DNA from 3 places in the Streptacidiphilus sp. MAP5-3 genome. Region 3 is predicted to be linked to each of the others. Evidence: riboswitches for the same ligand, from Rfam matches in the RefSeq annotation. Region 3 holds a riboswitch; each other region holds the start of a gene.
What was found. A riboswitch is a leader RNA that binds a small molecule or an ion and turns the genes downstream of it on or off. The one in region 3 is predicted to bind cyclic di-AMP.

Region 1 (2,257 bases), on a different contig from region 3:
ACGAACTGACGGAGGTTCACGGTCATGGCTCAGGTCCCTTCCTCGCTGATTGCCGCGAGCGGACTCATCGGCGGCTTTGCCGTCGCCCGCGCGACGAAGCGGAGGGAACTCGGCGGGGTCGCTCTCGCCGCGGCGGGCGGCGCAGCGGCTCTGCAGTGGCGCAAGTCCGCGGGCCCGCGCACGGCCGCCGCGCTCGGCGGCCTCTACGCGGCGGCGTTCGCCGGCTCCCACCCGCTGGCGAAGAAGATCGGCGCCTGGCCGTCCGTTCTGACGGTGGCCACGGGCATGGCGGCAGCGTCCTGGGCCCTGGCGGACCGGAAGTAGTCGACCAGAAGTCAGAAGCAGGGGGCGTGGCAACACCCCTGGGGCGCGGGGCTCTGCTGATCTGCGGCTCCGCCGCGTGGGCGCGACCAGCTGAGCCCGCGCTCCCGCAGGAAGTTTCACGATTCAGGGCGCGGGGAACTGCGCGACAAGCCACTCGGGGCAGATGGTCCTCAACGAACTGAGTCATCCGCATGGGGTGGTCTCTCGCGCAGTTCCCCGCGCCCCTGAATAGTGCAACTTCCCCGCCTGCGCAGCCTGAGACGGTGCAACTACCTCAGCTGCAGAAAGCTTCTAGAGGTTCACGCCTCGCGAAGCGAGCCACGCCGTGGGGTCGACTGGCTCGGCGCCGTCCGGGCGGATCTCGAGGTGGAGGTGGGGGCCGGTGGAGCTGGCCGTCGCGCCCACGCGACCCAGCGGCTGGCCCGCTGCAACCGAACCGCCGCCCGCGACCGTGATCGCGGAGAGGTGGCAGTACCAGATCTCCGTGCCGTCCGGCAGGGTCTGGACGACGCGGTAGCCGTAGCTGCCCGCCCAGCCTGCCTCGGTGATCGTGCCGGTGCCCATCGCGCGGACCGCCGTGCCCGCCGGGGCCGCGAGGTCGAGGCCGGCGTGCAGGTGGGCCCAGTAGGAGCCCACCGCGCCACGGCCTGTGTCGCTGTGGACCGCGGTGAGGGGGGCCACCAACGACTCCGCCAGGCGGGCGCGTTCGACCGCCTGCGCCTTCGCGGTGGCCGCGCTCGCGGCCTCCCTGCGGGCGGTGTTCTCGGCGGCGCGCTGCGGGACGGCCTGGGCGAGGATGCGGTCCGCAAGGGCCACACCGGCGTCCGAGCCGTGGCTGGCCGGAACCTGCTCGTCGTCCTGGAGCCGCATCGTGCCGGTGGGGCCACCGTGCTCGGAGTGGTCCGCCGCGAGGGCGGGACCGGCCAGCCCGATGACGCTGCTGGCACCGACCGCCATGGCCGCGAGGCCCAGTGCGGCACCGCGCTGGCGCGGCACCGTGGCCGTAGGCTCGGCGACGGTCTCGACCGGGTATGACGCCATGACTGGCGTGCTCCTTTCCGTCCCTTCGCCGACCGGGTTAGCTGACGGGTTCGGAGAGGGCGGTCTCCTACGGCTGTGAGGCCGATTCACCCCGGGGTACGTGGGTCCCCGGCTCCGTGAGGATTAGGCGATCCGCGCGACGGCCGCGCGTACTGTTATTGAAAGTTAATACTAAAGCCGTCTGAAACCAAGTACTTCCCGGGGTGCAGTTGGGACGGCAGCGCCTCCAGCTGAACCTTCGTCATCAAGTCGGTCATTTCGGACAAGTGCGCCGACGGAGCCCGCCAGCACCTTCTGGAGCAGGCTGTATGCCAGGATCGGCAACAGCACCGCCGGGTTGCCGGGCATCCTGGTGGCCGCGACGACCGCGCTCGCACTGCTGTTGTTCATGCCCGACGCGTACGTCAACGCGATGGCGTCCGCCCGCGGAACCCCGAGCCGGACCGCCAGCACCCACCCGATCAGGAACGAGCCCGCGCACATCGCCGCCGCCGCGACGACCACCAGCACCAGGAAGTCCGGATCAGGACGCTCGATCACCTGACGCAGCGCGCCGCAGGCGTTGGTGTAGCTGAGGGTCACCACGACCAGCAGGTTGACCGCCTTCACCGCCGGCAGCCAGCGCTCCCGCGCCGCGCCGGACGGCAGCAGGCGACCCGTCAGCAACCCTGCCGCGCACGGCAGCACGACCGCCAGGACGGCGAACGCGCTGCACGCGTGCTCGGCCACACGATGCAGGTCGGCCGCGTACGGACCGGAGGCCAGGAATCCGCCGAGGTGCAGACCGAGCGGGATGGTGAGCGGGCTCAGCATCGTGCTGCCCACGACCAGGCCGAGCGTGAGCGTCGCGTTGCCCTCGCTGCCCTGGGCGAAGACAGTGGCCCCGGCGGCG
Region 2 (2,257 bases), on a different contig from region 3:
TGGAACGGCACCATCGACCTGAGCGGCATCTCCTCCACGGCGCGCACCGCGATGCTGGCGGCCGAGCAGTGGATCGGCAAGACCCCCTACCTGTGGGGTGGTTCGACCCCGTCCGGCTTCGACTGCTCGGGCCTGGTCATGTGGGCGTACGGCCAGGCGGGCGTCTCGCTGCCGCACTCCTCCTACTCCGACGAGTCGGTGGGTTCGCCGGTGGCGAGCCTGGCCGACGCACAGCCCGGCGACATCATCGTCCTGGAGCAGGGCGGCCACGTCGGCCTGTACGCCGGAAACGGCATGCTGCTCAACGCGCCGGAGTACGGCTACGACGTCTCGGTGCAGCCGTTGTCCTACTTCGGCTCGATTGTCGCGATCCGCCGCATGTGATCTCGTCTGTCAGTGTTCCGGTGCGTCAGCTGACGCGCCGGAATGTGGCGCGCCGACGGATCTGTGAATCCACTCACAGGTCATGCGCACGAAATCGCCTCATCCTGCGGGCGAATGACCGAATTGGCCCCCATGTCATGGCCGTTGGTCATGGCGTGGCTACGTTGTGTCCCCTGGGTGACGAGTCGTCGTAAGTGACTCGTGTTTTTTCTGACAAGGATTTGAACTGATCACGGTTCGGTCACTAGGGTCATGGGCCGAACCTCCGCGCAGGCGTTCGCCCATCCCGGGCGACAGCGGCGGTTACCGTCGAGTTCGACGACGCGGCAGGGCCATCCGGCACCCAGGGCGGCCCAACTGGGGAAGCCGTCGAGTCGGAGCCGGGGACCCACCTTCCTCGGGGTGAATCGGCGCCCGGTCGGCCGGTGTGAATCCGGACCGATGAAGCGTCGTAGGGCCTACTTCCTGGTCCGAACCCGTCAGCTCACCCGGTAGGCGGACGTAGGAAGAAGGAGTGTCGCCTTCGTGGCGTCCCATCGTCGTCCCAAGTCCCCCAGTCGTACCCGCATAACCGTTCTCACGGCAGCCGCCGCCACCGCGGTGGCGGTCTCGGCCCAGACGGCGCAGGCAGCGCCGAAGCCGACCATCAGCCAGCTTCAGGCCCAGCTCCAGCAGCTCAACGTCGAGTCCGACACCGCGATCCAGAAGTACGACCAGGCCCAGTCGGAGCTCCAGCAGCAGCAGGGCAAGGTCAACACTCTGCAGCAGCAGATCGCCCGTCAGCAGGCGGACGTCAACACCAAGCTCGAGTCGGTCGGCGAGATCGCGAACCAGCAGTACGCGGACGGCGCCGTCGACCCGACCGTCCAGCTGCTCCTCTCCTCGAGCCCGACGGACTACCTCACCAAGGCCTCCTCGCTGGGCCAGGTCACGGACAGCCAGGCGAGCCAGATCCAGGCGCTCAAGACCGCCGAGCAGGCCCTGGGCGGCCAGAAGGCCCAGGCCGAGCAGGCGCTCCAGCAGATCCAGGCCACCAACAAGCAGTTGTCCGCGCAGAAGTCGCAGGTCCAGCAGAAGATCGCGCAGACCCAGGCGCTGCTGAACTCGATGACCGCGGCCCAGCAGGCCGCCGTTGCCCGTGCGCAGGCCGCCGCCAACCAGGCCGCGGAGGCCGCCGCCGCCAAGGCCAACTCCGGCAGCTCCGGCGGCTCGGTCAACCTCGGCTCGTCCACGGCGGGCAACTCGGTGGAGGCCGCCGCCTTCGCCGCGGCGCAGACCCGTATCGGCTCGCCCTACGTCTGGGGCGCGACCGGCCCGAGCTCCTTCGACTGCTCCGGCCTGATGCAGTGGGCCTACGCGCAGGCGGGCGTCTCCATCGGCCGCACCACCTACGACCAGATCGACGCCGGCACGGCGGTCAGCTCCACGGCCGACCTGCAGGTGGGTGACCTCGTCTTCTTCAACGACGACTCGCACGTCGGCATGTACGCGGGCAACGGGATGATCCTGCACGCCCCGCACACGGGCGCGGACGTCCGCTACGAGTCGATCGACACGGTCGGCAGCATCTACGCGATGCGTCACATCTGATCGCGGCTCATGTCGCGTGCCACGGGCCCCGCTCCGATCCGGAGCGGGGCCCGTTCGCGTTCACCCCGGCTCACCCCGCCTCACTCGGACGGCCGTACGGGAGTGTCCTCCTTCGTGGTGGGTCGGTGTCCTGGGCAGGTGCGGAACCTCGGGGCGACCAGCAGACTCGTTCACCTGAGCGGCATTCGATGTGATTTTTCAGCTCTTGGGAGCTTGGACTGCTTCTGTCCGAATCGCTAACGTCAGCGCTCGGTTCCGTCCCGGAGATCATCCGGGAGAACCC
Region 3 (2,257 bases):
CGTCGGCCAGTATTCGGCGTCGGCTCACCGCAAGCCACCGCGCAGCTGCGGCGACGCCCCCGGCCTCGGCAAGCGCGTGAAGGACCAACAGGCGCTTGGGATCGAGTTCCATGCACGCATCACATCACGGCGCAGGCGTGAGCAGTCCGCGAGCGTACGACGGATCCGAGGACGGATCCGTCGTACCGAGCACAGTGAACGCACGTGCCTAGATGTGCCGCATCGCGTAGATCGTGCCGACCGTCGCCATGGGCTCGAAGCGGACGAAGGCGCCGGTGTGCGGGGCGTGGAGGATATAGCCGTTGCCCGCGTACATCCCGACGTGCTCGCCGCCGTTGAAGAAGACCAGGTCACCCACCCGCAGGTCGGCCACCGAGGTGACCGGGGTCCCGTAGGTGAGCTGGGAGTAGGTGTCCCGGCCCAGCTGGTAGCCGGCCTGGGCGTAGGACCACATCATCAGACCCGAGCAGTCGAACTGGTCCGGTCCGTCATAACTCCAGTGGTACGGCAGGCCGATGCGTGTCTTGGCCGCGGCGAACGCCGCCATCTCGATCGAGTCGCCGGGCGTCGCGCCGCTGAGGTTCGGGGTCGTGGTGCTGCCCTGGGAGCCGCCGCCGGTCAACGTCGCACGCTGGGCGGCGGTGACGGAGTCGAGGAGCTTCTGGGTCTGTGCGACCTTCTGCATGACCGCGGCCTTGGCCGCCGCGGCCTGCTGCAGCATGGCGTCGAGTCGGCCCAGCTCCGACTCCGCCTGGGCCTTCTCCGTGTCGAGGATCTTCTCCTCCGCCTGGAGCTGGGCCAGCTGGTCGGTCTGGCTCTGGCTCACCTCGTCCATGGTGGACGCCTTGGCGAGGAAGTCGTCCGGGCTCGCACTGAGCAGCAGCTGAACGGTCGGATCGACGCTGCCGTTCGCGTACTGCGTCGCGGCCAAGGTGCCGACGCCCTCCAGCAGGACGTTCACCTTGGCCTGCTCCCTGGCGATCTCGTCCTGGAGCACGGACACCTTCTGCTGGAGCTGTTGGGCCTGCTCCTGGACCTGGTCGTAGCTCTGGACCGCTTTGTCGGTCTCGTTGTTGAGCTGGTCGAGCTGCGCCTTGAGCTGGCCGGTGGACGGTGTGGGCGCGGCCTGGGCGGCCTGCGCGGAGAGCACGACGCCGGTGGCCGCCGCAGCGGTGACGAGGGTGACGCGGGCGCGACTGGGCGCCTTGGCACGACGGTGGGACGCCACGACGGGCGGACTCCGTTCTTCCTTGTCCGCCTACCGGGTGAGCTGACGGGTTCGGACCGGAAGAGTGGCCCTACGACGTCTCACCACCACGCGCTTCCGCCGGTGGCCCTGACGCCGATTCACCCCGGGAACGTGGTTCCCCGGCTCCGACCGCGCGGCTCGCAGGTCCCGCCTCTGGGAACCCCCGCGCCGCAGGTCGAACTCGGCGGGACCGTCACGGCCCCCCGAACGGGTGGTCGACTGCGCAACGGTTCGATCCAGAACCATAGTTGTCGGATCGTCATGAAATCAATATCGGGACGAGAGAAACAGGTGGTACTCCCGAAAGCAGTGTCAACCAGGCGGGTTGCCGGTGACGCCGGGGCCGAAGGGGGTGACCGAGAAGAGGTTGTCGCAGTTGGTCACCTGGCCCGGGAAGACCAACGAGGCGCGGCTGCCAGGCGGGTAGATCCGCATCGAGGTGGAGGTGGGGAGGCACTCGCTCGGGTTGTTGGTCTGCCGGTTGACGGTGTGGATGGTGTCGCTGGCCGACGCGCCCGGCGCGAGGACGACAGGGCTGTACCCGATGTGCTCGTACGTCGCGGGCGCGCCGATCTGGGCGCCGTGGGCGTCCAGCATGGACAGCCCGGGATAGCCGGTGACGTGACAGGGCGCCGAGCTGTGGTTGGTAACCACCAGGTAGGAGTAGATCTGACCCGCGCCCGCGTTCCCGCTGCCGAGCGCCGCGCTGAGCTGCGAGGCCGTGCAGAGCGGCGTCCCGCCTCCGGAACCGGAACCGGACCCCGTGGAGCCGGGTGCGGGTGTCGCGGAGACGCTCGCCTGCGCTGTGGGCGGCGAGGTGGGCGTGCTCGACGACGTGGGGCTGGGCGCCTGGGTCGGCACGGCGCTCGGGGACGCGCTCGGGCTGGGGCTCGTGCTGACCGGAGCGGGGGTGGGCACGGCCTGGGTCGCGGACGCCGGAGGCGTGACCACCTCTCCCGGCCCTTGCGGCGCGGGTACGCCGACGAGGTAGAGGGACACTCCCAGCAC

Region 1: linked by a shared signal. The riboswitch ahead of ABH928_RS25880 (M23 family metallopeptidase) and the one ahead of ABH928_RS23955 (NlpC/P60 family protein) in region 3 are both predicted to bind cyclic di-AMP.
Region 2: linked by a shared signal. The riboswitch ahead of ABH928_RS11060 (NlpC/P60 family protein) and the one ahead of ABH928_RS23955 (NlpC/P60 family protein) in region 3 are both predicted to bind cyclic di-AMP.

The regions. Positions count from the first base shown of each region.
Region 1 covers NZ_JBGCCL010000020.1:105,419-107,675, reverse strand. The annotation lists gene ABH928_RS25890 (hypothetical protein) at 1-9, shown strand, start outside; gene ABH928_RS25885 (hypothetical protein) at 25-324, shown strand; gene ABH928_RS25880 (M23 family metallopeptidase) at 616-1,365, opposite strand; cyclic di-AMP (ydaO/yuaA leader) riboswitch at 1,378-1,505, opposite strand; gene ABH928_RS25875 (bile acid:sodium symporter family protein) at 1,537-2,257, opposite strand, start outside.
Region 2 covers NZ_JBGCCL010000005.1:209,187-211,443, reverse strand. The annotation lists gene ABH928_RS11065 (NlpC/P60 family protein) at 1-384, shown strand, start outside; cyclic di-AMP (ydaO/yuaA leader) riboswitch at 742-898, shown strand; gene ABH928_RS11060 (NlpC/P60 family protein) at 910-1,974, shown strand.
Region 3 covers NZ_JBGCCL010000017.1:101,900-104,156, forward strand. The annotation lists gene ABH928_RS23950 (hypothetical protein) at 1-112, opposite strand, end outside; gene ABH928_RS23955 (NlpC/P60 family protein) at 209-1,228, opposite strand; cyclic di-AMP (ydaO/yuaA leader) riboswitch at 1,241-1,398, opposite strand; gene ABH928_RS23960 (DUF4232 domain-containing protein) at 1,562-2,257, opposite strand, start outside.